2 regions of the Kitasatospora sp. NPDC005748 genome follow, and region 1 is predicted to be linked to the other one. Evidence: riboswitches for the same ligand, from Rfam matches in the RefSeq annotation. Region 1 holds a riboswitch; the other holds the start of a gene.

Region 1 (7,211 bases):
GGGTCTGGTTTGAGGCCGGCCCGGGGAACCCCCCCTGGGCGCAGCCGTGCACGCCACAATCGTCCGCGGAGACCACCGGAAGGCCTCCGGTGAGCGGGTGATTGCGTCGACCGCGGCTGAATGTATCCGGATCGACGCCCTCTGCAACAGGGTCAACCGCTGGGAATTCCCTAGGTCCGCCAGGGGACAGGCCAGACCAAAGCGGGAGGAAATCGGCATTTCACGCCGGACATAGCGGACGAATTACTCAAATGCCTTCGAGAATTCTGACATCGGCCTGACATGTTTCACGGTCACGGCCCCGGCGCCGGTCTCAGCGGCCGGACAGACACCGGCGGTACGGGCGCGGACGGAGTTCGAGTACCGGCGCGAGGGGGATGGGGCGGCCCTCTTCCCGGACGAGCCACACTCTACTCCCCCGGACTGCGAAATATTCCCGCCGGAATGCGGCGGGCCGCCCGCGCGTACGGAGATCGGAATTCCGTACGCACGGACGGCCCGGTCGAAAACGGGTCGGCCGATGAAAGGCCTGGTCGGAAAGGGGCGGATCAGCAGCCGCCGGCCACCGCCGGAATGATCGAAACGCTCGCGCCGTCCTTGATCTCGGTGGCCAGGCCCTCGGCGAACCGGACGTCGTCGTCGTTGACGTAGACGTTGACGAACCGGCGCAGCTTGCCGGCGTCGTCCAGGATCCGGGCGGCGATCCCGGCGTGGTTCCGCTCCAGGTCGGCGATGACGTCGCCCAGAGTGGCGCCCTCGGCGGCCACCTCGGCGGCGCCGCCGGTGTAGGTGCGCAGGATGGTCGGGATGCGGACGGTGGCGCTCATGGGGGATCTCCTCGGGCGGTGCGGCCGGGCGGCCGGTACGGGCTGCGGGGGCTGCGGGCGGGTCAGGCGGACGCGAGGCCGGCGTCGCGGAACGAGGCCAGCGTCGGGCGGATGACGGTGGTCATCCCGGAGTCGGAGACGGCGTCCAGCGTCTTCAGGCCGTCACCGGTGTTGATCGCGACGGTCTCCTTGGCCGGATCCAGCTGTCCGGTCTCGACCAGCTTCTTCAGCACGCCGACGGTCACCCCGCCCGCGGTCTCGGCGAAGATGCCCTCGGTCCGGGCCAGCAGCTTGATCGCGGCGACCACCTCGGCGTCGGTGACGTCCTCGACCGCCCCGCCGGTGCGCCGGGCGATGTCCAGCACGTAGGGGCCGTCGGCCGGGTTGCCGATCGCCAGCGACTTGGCGATGGTGTCCGGCTTGACCGGCCGGATCACGTCCTGGCCGGCCTTGAAGGCCGCCGACACCGGTGAGCAGCCCGCCGCCTGGGCGCCGAAGATCCGGTACGGCCGGTCCTCGACCAGGCCCAGCTTGATCAGCTCCTGCAGGCCCTTGTCGATCTTCGTCAGCTGCGAGCCCGAGGCGATCGGGATGACGATCTGCTCCGGCAGCCGCCAGCCGAGCTGCTCGCAGATCTCGTACGCCAGCGTCTTGGAACCCTCGCCGTAGTACGGGCGCAGGTTGACGTTGACGAAGCCCCAGCCCTCACCGGCCGGGTCGCCGATCAGCTCCGAGCAGAAGCGGTTCACGTCGTCGTAGTTGCCCTCGATGCCGACCAGCTCGCCGCCGTAGACACCGGCCATGACGACCTTGCCCTGCTCCAGGTCGTGCGGGATGAACACGCAGGACTTGAACCCGGCCCGGGCCGCCGCCGCGCCCACCGCGCCGGCCAGGTTGCCGGTCGAGGAGCAGGAGAGGGTCGTGAAGTGGAACGCCCGGGCCGCCTCGATCGCGCAGGCGACCACCCGGTCCTTGAAGGAGTGCGTCGGGTTGCCGGAGTCGTCCTTGACGTGCAGCTGGGCGGTGAACCCGAGCTCGCGGCCCAGGTTGTCCGCCTTCACCAGCGGGGTCCACCCCGGGTTGAGGTTCGGCTTGTCGGCCACGTCGGCCGGGACGGGCAGCAGCGGGGCGTAGCGCCAGATCGACGCCGGACCGGCCTCGATCCGCTTGCGGAGCTCCTCCGCGCCCTCGCTCCCGAAGTCGTAGGCGATCTCCAGCGGCCCGAAGCACTCCAGGCAGGCGAAGCTGGGACCGAGCGGGAACCGGGTACCGCACTCCCGACAGGACAGTGCGACGGCGGGACCGAGATCAACGGTCGCGGGGGCGGCTGCGGCGGTGTCGATAGCCATGATGGCGGAGGCCTCTCTCCTCATCTTCCCCGTGACGCGGGCGCGCCACAGGCCGGAATTGGCACCTGTCCCGCCGGGGCCGGAGGCCTGCCGTGCGAGAAGGTTGCCGGGACGTCAACGGGCCGTTCCCTCAGTCCCTCTGGATGAGCTCTGTGAAGTTGTGGTCCTGCTCAGCGACGACCCCGGCGTGCGAAGGTCCGATCGCTGTACGAAGACTGTATCCGAAGGCGTCAACCCTGAACGGGACCGTCCGCCACGCGAGATGCCCCGTCCCACCCCGATCCGTCGAGGAGAGTTCCGTGCCCGCCGAACCGACACCCGCGCTCCTCCCGAAGGCGGCGTCCTGGCTGCGCCGCCGCTCCTGGAGCGCGGCCGACCGCCCGGTGGGCGCCCTGCTGGCGGCCAAGCAGGCGGCGGGTCGGGCCGGCACCGTCAGCGTGGTGCTGCCCGCCCTGGACGAGGAGGCCACCGTCGGCGACATCGTCCGCACCGTGCGCCGCGAGCTGATGGAACGCCTGCCCCTCGTCGACGAACTCGTCGTCGTCGACTCCGGCTCCGTCGACGGCACCGCCGCCGCGGCCGCCGAGGCCGGCGCCCGGGTCGTCCACCGCGACGACATCCTGCCCCGGCTGCCCGCCGCCCCCGGCAAGGGCGAGGTGCTCTGGCGCTCGCTGCTGGTCACCAGCGGCGAGATCGTCTGCTTCGTCGACGCCGACCTGCGCTCCTTCGACCCCGCCTTCGTCTCCGGCATCATCGGCCCGCTGCTCACCGAGCCGGACATCCAGCTGGTCAAGGCCATGTACGACCGGCCGCTCGAAGTGACGAACGGCTCCGGCTCCGGCGACGCCGCCGTGGTCCCCTCCGGCGGCGGACGGGTCACCGAGCTGGTCGCCCGCCCCCTGCTCAACCTGCACTGGCCGGAACTCGCCGGTTTCGTCCAGCCGCTCGGCGGCGAGTACGCGGCCCGCCGCTCGCTGCTCGAACGGCTGCCGTTCCCCACTGGCTACGGCGTCGAGCTCGGCCTCCTGGTGGACGCCCTGGAGCTCGCCGGCCTGGACGCCCTCGCCCAGGTGGACGTCGGCGTACGCCACCACCGCCACCAGGACAGCCAGGCACTCGGCCGGATGGCCGCCACCATCTACCGCACCGCCCTGGAACGCCTGGACCGGACCCACCGGCTGAAGGCCTCCGCCGACCTGGTCCACCCGCTGCTCACCCAGTTCACCCGGGACCCGCGCACCGCGGCCGGGCCCCCGGCCGGCGGCGCCGCCATCTTCACCCCGCACACCCATGCGATCACGGCGGAGGAACGGCCCCCGATGCACACCGTCCCGGAGTACGCCGCCCACCACGGCCACCAGGCCTGACGCCGGACGGGGGTTTGCCGACCCGGGCCCACGGCAACGTACCAACCATGGGCGATCTCACGACCGAACGTTCGAGTGCGACCGGTTCCGCCACCGTACTGGTGGCCTCCAACCGGGGACCGGTGTCATTCAGTACCGCGGCCGACGGCACCCTGACCCTGCGCCGGGGCGGCGGCGGGCTGGTGTCCGGACTCTCCGCGATCGACGACCCGCATGCCGTCTGGGTCTGCGCGGCGCTCGGCGACGCCGACCGCCGGGCCGCCCGGGAGGCCCCCGACGGCCGCCTCGACCGGGCCGGCCACGACGTCGGCGGACAGGCCGTCCGGATGCTGGACATAGACCCGGAGACCTTCGCGGCCGCCTACAACGGCGTCGCCAACTCCACCCTCTGGTTCGTCCACCACCTGCTCTACGCCACCCCGACGGCCCCCTCCTTCGGCGCGGAGTTCCGCTCCGAATGGCAGTCCTACCGCGCCTACAACGCCGCCTTCGCCGAGGCCCTCGCCGCCGAGGCCGCGCCCGGGGCCGCGGTACTGATCCAGGACTACCACCTCTCGCTGGCCCCGGCCCTGCTCCGGACCGCCCGCCCCGACCTGCGCATCGGCCACTTCTCGCACACCCCGTGGGCCCCGCCCGAGTACTTCCGGCTGCTGCCGGACGACGTCGCCGAGAGCGTCCTCACCGGCATCCTCGGCGCCGACCGGGCCGCCTTCCTCACCCGCCGCTGGGCCCTCGCCTTCGCCGACTGCTGCGCGGACGTCCTCGGCGCGGACATCGACCGCGAGGCCCTCACCGTGACGCACGCGGGCCGCACCACCCGGCTCGGCGTGCACGCCCTCGGGGCCGACGCCGACTTCCTGCGCGAGCGGTCCCACCGCCCGGACGTCGACGAGCGGCTCGCCACCCTGCGCGAGGCGGTCGGCGGGCGGCGCACCGTCGTCCGGGTCGACCGCACCGAGCTGAGCAAGAACATCGTCCGCGGCTTCCAGGCCTACCGGCACCTGCTCCGCACCCGCCCCGAGTGGCTGGACAGCGTGGTGCACATCGCCTTCGCCTACCCCTCGCGCACCGACCTCGCCGAGTACCGCGCCTACACCGCCGAGGTCGAGCGGATCGCCGCCGAGATCAACGCGGAGTTCGGCACCGCCGACTGGCAGCCGCTGATCCTGCATGTCGACGACGACTTCCCGCGCTCCCTCGCGGCCTACCGGCTGGCCGACGTCGCCCTGGTGAACCCGATCCGCGACGGCATGAACCTGGTCGCCAAGGAGGTCCCGGTGGTCTCCGACCGCGGCTGCGCCCTGGTGCTCTCCCGCGAGGCCGGCGCCCACGCGGAGCTGGCCGACGACGCCCTGTGCGTCAACCCGTACGACGTCATCGCCACGGCGGAGGCCCTGCACACGGCGCTCACCATGCCCGAGGACGAGCGCGCCGACCGCACCAAGCGCCTCGCCGCCGCCTCGACGGCGCTGCCGCCGCAGCAGTGGTTCCTCGACCAGCTGACGGCGCTGGACTGACCGCCGCCGCGCCGGCCGGCGGCTCGACCGCCGGCCGGCACGGCCGGCCCTAGGAGCCCTGGGCCCGGTCCCCGAGCGCCGCTCCCAGCGCCGTCAGCAGCCCCACCACGCCGGCCGGGCCGGCGACCACCAGGTCCGCCCGGTCGGCGAGCTCCCGCACCGGCGCGTCGCCGTCGACCGTGCCGCTGCACACCAGCAGGCCGGCCAGCCCCTCGCCGCGCAGCTTCTCCACGGCCGCGAAGGCCGCCACGTCCCCCAGGTCGTCCCCCGCGTAGAGCACCGCCCGGGCGCCCCGCTCGCGCAGGAACCCGATCAGCGCGGCGCCCTTGTCCACCCCCGGCGGCCGCAGCTCCAGCACCAGCCGGCCCGGCTCCACCACCAGCCCGTGCTCGGCGGCCAGCGCCTCCACCGGGGCGCGCAGCAGCTCGAACGCCTCCTCCGGCGCCTCCGTCCGCCGGGTGTGGACGGCCAGCGAGCGCCCCTTGTCCTCCACCCACGTCCCGGCCGGCGCTCCGACCCGCGCCAGTACGCCGTCCAGCGCGGCCCGCGCCCGTGCCACTCCCGGGTGCGCCGGCGGCGCAGTCAGCTCGCCGCCCTCCCAGCGCTCGGCCCCGTAGTGCCCGAGCACCACCACGCCGTCGACGTCGCCGAACCCGCCGTACTCCACCGCCAGGGCGGCCGGCCGGCCGGTCACCACCACGATCGCGCCGACCCGGGGCGCCAGCTCCGCCAGCGCGCCCGCCGCTCCCGGATGCGCCCGCGCCCGGCTCGGATCCGCCACGATCGGCGCCAGCGTCCCGTCGAAGTCGAGCGCCACCACCGCCTCCCGGGGCGCCCGGAGGATCGCCTCCAGCCCCGCCCGTCCGGCCTCGTTCCCCGGCTCCGCCATCTCCTCAAGACCCATGTCCTCAAGACCCATGTCCGGAACCTACCCAGCCTTCCGGGCCCGACCCGCCCCCGGACCCGGGAACGCCCCGGTAGCCCGAGCGGCCCGAGCGGCCCGCGACCACCCGGGCTACCGGGCCGCGCGCCGTGCCTCCCGCACCCGCCGCAGCCGGTTCACCAGCACCGGCGCGTGCGCCAGCGCCGCCGGCCGGTCCAGCAGGGCGTTCAGCAGCTGGTAGTAGCGCGTGCTGGAGAGCCCCAGCTCCTCGCGGATCGCCCGCTCCTTGGCCCCGGCCGTCCGCCACTGCCGCCCTTCGAGCTCCAGCACCGCCGTGTCCCGCTCGTCGAGCCCGTCCGTCCCCGCACCCATCCGCGACCCACCTCCGTCCAGCACTACGGAGTGTCATTCTCCCCCGGCGAGGCGACACACCTTGCGCCCCCGCCGGCGTCCCCGCCCGGGCTAGCGTCACCCCATGACGCCCAGCTTCGCCGTGCACATCCCGACCGCCGAGCTCGAACCCGACCCGCTCGACCCGGCCCAGATCGTCTCCGGCACCCCCGAGGTCTCCGGCCGCGTGCTCTCCGAGTCCCCCGACGGCCGCCAGCTGCGCGGCATCTGGCAGATCACCCCCGGCGTGGTCACCGACGTCGAGGCCGACGAGATGTTCGTGGTGCTCAGCGGCCGGGCCACCGTCGAGATCGACGGCGGCCCGACCCTGGAGGTCGGTCCGGGCGACTGCGCCGTCCTGCGGGCCGGCGACCGCACCACGTGGACGGTCCACGAGACCCTCCGCAAGGCCTACGCCATCACCCTCTGACGTCCGCACCCGCCGCCCGGCCCGGGATCCGTCACTTGCGGACCCGGGCCGCCTCCTTCACCGCGGACTCCTGGAGCCCCTCCAGCACCTGCTTGGCGTCGCCCGTCACGGCGCCGCCGATCCCCGCCTTGATCCGGTTGCTGACGTCCGCCCAGGCCGGGTCCCCGAAGGGGTAGAAGCTCGCGTTGGTCAGGCCGGCCGCGAACTGCTTGAGGTCCTCGTGCCTCCCGTCCTTGGTCACCGCGGTGAAGGCGTCCTGGGTGACCGGCAGCAGGTTGTACGTCTCGTCGAACTTGAGCTGGTTGTCCTTGGCGTACACGAAGCTGAGGAACTTGCGGATCTCGTTGCGGTGCCCGTTCGCCTTGAACGCCATCATCCAGTCGGCCACCCCGAGGCTGCCGGTCTTCGCCAGCCCGTCCTTCTTCGGGATCGGCGCCGTGCCGAAGTC
Region 2 (7,211 bases), on a different contig from region 1:
CAGCGCCGCGGCGAGCGCGGTGGCGGCGTACTTGGCCCGGCGTGCCGGGGTGAACTTGGCGTACGGGCGCAGCGTCTGCGGCAGCTCCGCGACCGGCAGCCCGCCGAGCGCGTCGGCGGCGAGGCCCACCACACGCCGGCGCACCCCCTCGGGCAGCGGCCGGTCGAGCTTCTCGGCCGCGCGGGCTGCCGCCGGCTCCTCACCGCCGGAGCCGCCGGCCTCCTCGCCGTCGACCTCCTCGGCGGGGGCGCCGGTGCCGGGCGCGGCGGCCTCGACCGCGTCCGGCGCCTGCGCGTCCACAGCGGGCTGCCGCCCCTGCGGCCCGGCGGGCTCCTGCGCTGCGTCCACCACGTCCTCGGCTCCGATCCTCGCCAGCGGGGTACGGCCGTCGGCCGTACCCCTGGTCGTCACGCTCCGTGCGCTCTGTCTGTATTGTCCCGCGCGGCGGACGGCCGTGCCGCGCACCGTCCACCGCGCGGGGCGGGCATCAAGCCTGCTCGGCGGCCTCGGCGCCCGGACGGGCCACCAGTTCGACCTGGTCCACCGCGTTGCACCAGCGGCAGCGCACCGACTCGATGGTCTCGCTGTGCACCTCGGTCTCCTCCACCTTGGACTCGCCGGCCAGGTCGAAGTGCAGGAACTCGGTCACCCGGGCGGTACGGGTGACGTCGAAGCGGGTCAGGTTGCCGCACAGGGTGCAGCGCCAACGCGTCTCTGCGGTCAGGGCGGGGACGGTCATCGGGGGTCCTCTCGGGTGGTCCCTGGGTGGGCTCAGGCGCTCCCCCCGGAGCCCCGGCATCGGCGGCGGGAGGCGGGATTGCCCGCCCCAAGCCTATTGCCTGGGGCAACCACCCCGGCCACCGGTCACGGCGATCGCGGGGGTGGTCCACCTGCCGTACAGCGCGGTGTCGCCCGGGCCGGACGGAGGGATGCTTGGTCGCATGGCGATCCCGGTCCTCGACCACACCGGCGCGCGGGACGGCCCTCCGGCCGCGCCCGTCCCGGCCGTCAGCTACGCACTGATCGCGCTGAACGTGCTGGTCTTCCTGCTCGGCCCGGCGGCCGGGCTCAACCCGCTGTACGGCCGCGGGCAGGACCGGGTCTGCGCGGAGCAGCGGTACGAGCAGCGCTGGGGCGCCGTCCCGGCCGAGCTGCTGGCCGGACGGCCGCTGAGCGCCGAACAGGTGGCCGAGGCCCCCGACCCGGTGCCGGGCTGCCCGGCCGCCCCGACCCCCGGCAAGCACCCGGCGATGTCCGTCCTCAGCGGGCTCTTCGTCCACGCCGGCTGGCTGCACCTGCTGGGCAACCTGCTCTTCCTCCAGGTCTTCGGCCCCACCGTGGAGGCCCGCTTCGGCCGGGCCCGGTTCGCGCTCTTCTACCTGGCGGCAGGCTCGCTGGCCACCTACGGCTTCGCGCTGGCCGAGGCGCACTCGGCGGACTACACCCGGGTCCTGATCGGCGCCTCGGGGGCGATCGCCGGCGTGCTCGGCGCCTACCTGAGGCTGCACCCGCGGGCCCGGGTGACCACGCTCGTCCCGCTGCTGCTCTTCCTGCCCCTGCGGTTCCCGGCCTGGCTGGTGCTCGGCCTCTGGTTCGCGCTCCAGTCGTGGTCGGTGCACTCGGCGGGGCCGGGCGTCGCCTACCTGGTCCACGTGATCGGCTTCTCGGCGGGGTTCCTGTACGCCTGCACGCTGGCCACCCGCCCCTCGCGACGGCCCCGCTGACGCCCGATACCCTGGCGGCACCTCACAAAGGAGCCCGAACAGTGATCACCGCCATCGTCCTGATCAAGACCAGCGTCGACCGCATCCCGGAGATCGCCGAGGCGATCGCGGCCATCGAGGGCGTCAGCGAGGTCTACTCGGTCACCGGCGGCTACGACCTGGTGGCGATGGTGCGGGTGCGCCGGCACGACGACCTGGCCGAGGTGATCCCCGGCCGGCTGAACAAGGTCCCGGGCGTGGCCCACACCGAGACCCAGATCGCCTTCCGCACCTACTCCCAGCACGACCTGGAGACCGCCTTCGCGCTCGGCCTGGGCGAGTAGCCTCCCCCGTTCAGCCCTCGCGCCGGGTGTCCGCGACGCAGCGGCCGCCCTCGTTGCGGTAGTTCCAGGCCGCGCCGTCCGTGACCAGCTCGCGGACGGCGGTCAGGAACCGGTCGATGTGCTCGTCCGGGGTGCCCGCGCCGAAGCTGACCCGGATCGCGTTCAGGCTGCGCTCCCCCGGCAGCGACGCCTCCGGCGCACCGCACTCGGACGGCGCCACGTCCTCGTCGCCGAGCAGGGTACGCACCAGCGGGTGCGCGCAGAACAGGCCGTCGCGCACCCCGATGCCGTACTCGGCGGAGAGCGCGGCCGAGAAGTGCGAGCTGTTCCAGCCCTGGACGACGAAGGAGAGCACGCCCACCCGGGCCGAGTCCGCGCCGAACAGGTTCAGCACCCGCACCTGCGGGACCTCCGCCAGCCCGGCCTTCAGCCGGGCGATCAGCTGCTGCTCGCGGGCCTCCAGCGCGTCGAAGCCGGCCTCGGTCAGGGCCCGGCAGGCCGAGGCGATGGAGTAGACGCCGATCACGTTCGGCGAGCCGGCCTCGTGCCGGGCCGGGCCGGTGTGCCACTGCACGGCCACCGAGCCGTCGGCCTCCCGGGCGACCGTGCGGGTGGCGCCGCCGCCGGCCAGGTACGGCTCGGCCGCGTCCAGCCAGTCGGCCCGGCCGGCCAGCACCCCGGCGCCGAACGGCGCGTAGATCTTGTGGCCCGAGAAGGCGATCCAGTCCACGCCCAGCTCGCGCACCGAGACCCGGTGGTGCGGGGCGAGCTGCGCGGCGTCCAGCACCACCCGGGCGCCGTGCCGGTGGGCGGTCTCGGTGAGCTCGGCGACCGGCCAGAGCTCGCCGGTGACGTTCGAGGCGCCGGTGACGCAGAGCAGCTTGGGGCCCTCGGGGGCCTCGGCCAGCGCGGCGTCCAGCGCGGCGACCGCCTCGGCGTGCGAGCGCGGGGCGCGCAGGTAGGTGACGCTCAGCCCGGCGTGGCGCCAGGGCAGCAGCGAGGCGTGGTGCTCGGTCTCGAAGGCGAAGACCCGGGTGCCGGCCGGGACGGCGCCCGCCAGCAGGTTCAGCGAGTCGGTGGTGGCCCGGGTGAAGACCACCTGGTCGCCCTCGCGCAGGTCGAGGAAGTCCGCGACGGTCCGGCGGCTCTGCTCGAAGAGGTCGGTGGAGAGCTGGGAGAGGTAGCCGGCGCCCCGGTGCACGCTGCCGTAGTAGGGGGCGTAGGCGGCGACGTCGTCCCAGACCCGCTGCAGCGCCGGGGAGCTGGCGGCGTAGTCGAGCGCGGCGTAGGTGACCTTGTCACCGTTGACCAGCGGGACCTCGACGTCGTGGCCGAGGACGGGGAGCGGGGCGCAGATCTCGGTGGCGACGGACATGGGGGTGCACTCCTTCGACGGGTAAGGACCCCGGAGGTGCGTGTCGGCCGGCGTCCGCGCTTGTCACGCGGACGGTTCGCCGCGAGACCCGGTCCTCACCCAGGGCACCCCGCCACGGACGGAGGGTTGCCGGACAGCCAGCTGGGGCTTGACGCTGTCACTCATGACCTGGCGAAGACTCTAGGTCGCGTCCGCCGAGTGGTCAAACAGGGGTCCGCCATCCGGACAGCGGTCCACCGCCGGGGCCCGGCGACGCCCCCGCCGGACGCGCGAAGGGCCCGCGGGAGGCGTCCCCCCGCGGGCCCGACCGCCGCTTCACACCCGGGTGGTGGCCTCCGACCAGCGCCGCAGCAGATCCTGCGCGGCGCCCGAGTCGATGGCCGCCGCGGCCCGCTCCATTCCGGCCGCCAGCTGCTCGGCGAGCGGCGCGTCGGTGAGGTCCAGCGCCACCAGCGCCGTCGCCGTGTTCATCAGGACGGCGTCCCGCACCGCCCCGCGCTCCCCGGCCAGCAGCCGGCGCGCGACATCCGCGTTGAACGCCGGGTCCCCGCCGCGCAGCGCCTCGATGCCCACCAGCTGGACGCCGACGTCGCGCGGGTCGAAGGAGGTCTCGGTGACCTCGCCGTCGCGCACGATCCAGACCCGGGAGGTGGTGGTGACGGTCAGCTCGTCCAGGCCGTCGTCGCCGCGGAAGACCAGCGCGGTGGACCCCCGGCGGGCCAGCACCCCGGCGATCAGCGAGGCCAGCCGGGTGTCGAAGCAGCCGATCGCGTGCGCGGTGACCTTGGCCGGGTTGGTCAGCGGGCCGAGGGTGTTGAAGGCGGTCGGCACCCCGAGGCCGCTGCGGGCCGGGGCGGTGTGCCGCATCGCGGGGTGGAACCTGGCCGCGAAGCAGAAGGTCAGCCCGACCTCCTCGGCCACCTCGGCGACCCGCCGGGCCGAGAGGTCCAGATTGACGCCGAGCTTCTCCAGCACGTCCGAGGAGCCGCTCGCCGAGGAGGCCGCCCGGTTGCCGTGCTTGACCACCTTGGCACCGGCCGCCGCGGCGACGATCGCCGACATGGTCGAGATGTTGACGGTCTTCGCCCGGTCGCCGCCGGTGCCCACGATGTCGACCGCCGGGCCGGGGATGGAGAGCGGTTCGGCGTGCGCGTACATCGAGTCCACCAGGCCGACGATCTCGTCCACCGTCTCGCCCTTGGCCCGCAGGGCGACCATGAAGCCGGCCATCTGCACGGCGGAGGCCTCGCCGCTCATGATCCGGTCCATCGCCCAGGCGGTGTCCGCCCGGTCGAGGTCCTCGCCCCGCAGCAGCGCCGACAGGATGTCCGGCCAGGTGCGGACCACCTGCACGGGGTCCTTGCCGCCGTTCGCAGGGTTCACGTTCACCATGGCTGACTCCAGCTCTTGTCGGTTCCCCGAGGGGTTCTCCGTAAGGATGGAGCCAGCCTATCGAGCGGCGGGACGCCTCCGCCCCGCCGTCGCCTTCACTTCTCTCCCACTGAGACGCGGTCCTACCGGGCGGCCGGCGCCCGCTTCGCCAGCCGGGCCCGGAGCAGCGTGGCGGCCGCCTCGGCCAGCGCCACCGGGTCCACCGGGTGGGAGATGGCCGCGTCGGCCCGGCTCCAGGCGGCCAGCCAGGAGTCCTGCGGCCGGCCGATCACCACCAGCACCGGCGGGCAGCCGTAGATCTCGTCCTTCAACTGCCGGGCGAGCCCGAGGCCGCCGGCCGGGACCGCCTCGCCGTCCAGCACGCAGAGGTCCACGCCCCCCTTCTCCAGTGCCTTCAGCACCGCGGGGGTCGTCGCGCACTCCAGGTAGGTCAGCTCCGGCAGATCCTCCGCGGGCCGGCGGCCGAGGGCCGTCAGCACCTGCTCGCGGGTGTTGCGGTCGTGGCTGTAGACGAGAACGGTCAGCGTCTCGTCGGTGGTGTACGCCATGGGCCCTGCTCCCTCAAGTGTGATCCGGACCACGTTCGTCTCAACCCGGATGCTACTCCCGATCACCGCCCGCCGAGCCACTCCCGCGCGATCCGTCTCAAGCCGCCGCGCCCACGACTCACCCGCCCGGAGGACAGGCCGTCACCCCCGCGGTCGCGGTCCACCCGTACGGCCGACCCGAGAGCCTTTCCCTTACTCCCGGCGGACCCCGAAGGAGTGGAGCGACACGCTGGGCATCAGGGTCGAAGATGCCTTCGAAGAACCGTCAGAAAAGGGACACGCCCCTGCTCAGCCGCCATCCGGGCGTCCCGGCGGGCCCCACCGGGGCATACCGCACGCACCGGACACTCCGAGGGACACCCCCCGGCGTGAAGACGGAATAAGGGACCGACATAATGTCCGTCGTGGCGACAGCAACAGCAGTAGAAACCGGGCACGCGCACGGATCGGTCAACCGGCCGAACATGGTCAGCGTCGGAACGATCGTCTGGCTCAGTTCCGAGTTGATGTTCTTCGCGGCCCTCTTCGCGATGTACTTCACGCTCCGCTCCGTCAAGGGAGCCGAGTTCTGGAGCGAGAAGGCGCACGCCCTCAACGTGCCCTTCTCCTCGGTCAACACCACGATCCTGGTGCTCTCCTCTCTCACCTGCCAGCTCGGCGTGTTCGCTGCCGAGCGCGGGGACGTGAAGAAGCTCCGCTCGTGGTTCGTCATCACCTTCGTGATGGGCGCGATCTTCATCGGCGGCCAGATCTTCGAGTACACCGAGCTGGTCAAGAAGGACGGCCTCTCGCTGTCCTCCGACCCGTACGGCACGGTGTTCTACCTGACCACCGGCTTCCACGGTATGCACGTGACGGGTGGTCTGATCGCCTTCCTGCTGGTCCTCGGACGGACGTACGCAGCCAAGCGCTTCACGCACGAGCAGGCCACCGCCGCCATCGTGGTGTCGTACTACTGGCACTTCGTCGACGTCGTGTGGATCGGCCTGTTCGCGACCATCTACCTGATCAAGTAACCAGCTGATCAGGTCGCTGGCCACCGGCTCCGGGTCCCGCCCTCACCGGCGACGGCCCGATTTGCCGGTGCCTACGCTCCCAACCGACCGACCGCGCGCGCAGCCCTAGACAGGCAGCCTCGTGCCGGCCAGACCGGCCGCCGGGTGCACCCACCAGTCGACCAGATCCTGACACCGGGGTTATTCCGTGAAAAAGCTCTCCGCACGACGGCGCCACCCATTGGCGGCGCTGGTCGTCCTACTTCTCGCCCTGGCGGCAACCGGGGGGCTGTACGCCGCGTTCGCGCCCGCCGACAAGGCGCAGGCCGACGTCGCCGCGCAGTCGCTCGCGATCGATGAGGGCAAGAAGCTCTTCGCCGTGGGCTGCTCCTCCTGCCACGGCCTGAACGGCCAGGGCAGCAGCGACGGTCCGAGCCTGGTCGGCGTCGGCTCAGCCGCGGTCGACTTCCAGGTCGGCACCGGCCGCATGCCGGCCCAGCAGCCCGGCGCCCAGGTGCCGCGCAAGAAGAACATCTACTCGCAGGCGGAGATCGACCAGCTCGCCGCCTTCGTGGCTTCGCTCGGCCCCGGCCCGGTCATCCCGACCGAGGAGCAGTACACCTCGACCAACCCCGAGGACCTCTCCAAGGGTGGCGAGCTGTTCCGCACCAACTGCGCCCAGTGCCACAACTTCGCCGGCCAGGGCGGTGCCCTGACCCAGGGCAAGTACGCCCCGTCGCTGGAGGGAGTGGACGCCAAGCACATCTACGAGGCCATGCAGACCGGCCCGCAGAACATGCCGTCGTTCCCGGACACCACCATGCCCGAGGAGCAGAAGAAGCAGATCGTGGCCT

Evidence for each region. Region 1 has a riboswitch for S-adenosylmethionine ahead of thrC (threonine synthase). Riboswitches for the same ligand answer to the same signal wherever they lie in the genome.
Region 2: linked by a shared signal. The riboswitch ahead of ABZ495_RS04455 (aminotransferase class V-fold PLP-dependent enzyme) and the one ahead of thrC (threonine synthase) in region 1 are both predicted to bind S-adenosylmethionine.

What each region holds. Positions count from the first base shown of each region.
Region 1 covers NZ_JBEXYD010000011.1:70,933-78,143, reverse strand. Annotated here, with positions in the region: gene ABZ495_RS11735 (ubiquitin-like small modifier protein 1) at 549-827, opposite strand; gene thrC (threonine synthase) at 890-2,176, opposite strand; SAM riboswitch class I at 2,194-2,326, opposite strand; gene ABZ495_RS11725 (glucosyl-3-phosphoglycerate synthase) at 2,476-3,543, shown strand; gene ABZ495_RS11720 (trehalose-6-phosphate synthase) at 3,591-5,060, shown strand; gene otsB (trehalose-phosphatase) at 5,110-5,979, opposite strand; gene ABZ495_RS11710 (DUF3263 domain-containing protein) at 6,076-6,315, opposite strand; gene ABZ495_RS11705 (cupin domain-containing protein) at 6,419-6,763, shown strand; gene ABZ495_RS11700 (extracellular solute-binding protein) at 6,795-7,211, opposite strand, start outside.
Region 2 covers NZ_JBEXYD010000003.1:295,944-303,154, forward strand. Annotated here, with positions in the region: gene ABZ495_RS04435 (NYN domain-containing protein) at 1-411, opposite strand, end outside; gene ABZ495_RS04440 (hypothetical protein) at 488-739, opposite strand; gene ABZ495_RS04445 (rhomboid family intramembrane serine protease) at 942-1,724, shown strand; gene ABZ495_RS04450 (Lrp/AsnC ligand binding domain-containing protein) at 1,766-2,047, shown strand; gene ABZ495_RS04455 (aminotransferase class V-fold PLP-dependent enzyme) at 2,058-3,422, opposite strand; SAM riboswitch class IV at 3,474-3,591, opposite strand; gene trpD (anthranilate phosphoribosyltransferase) at 3,738-4,814, opposite strand; gene ABZ495_RS04465 (hypothetical protein) at 4,937-5,362, opposite strand; gene ABZ495_RS04470 (heme-copper oxidase subunit III) at 5,758-6,378, shown strand; gene ABZ495_RS04475 (c-type cytochrome) at 6,566-7,211, shown strand, end outside.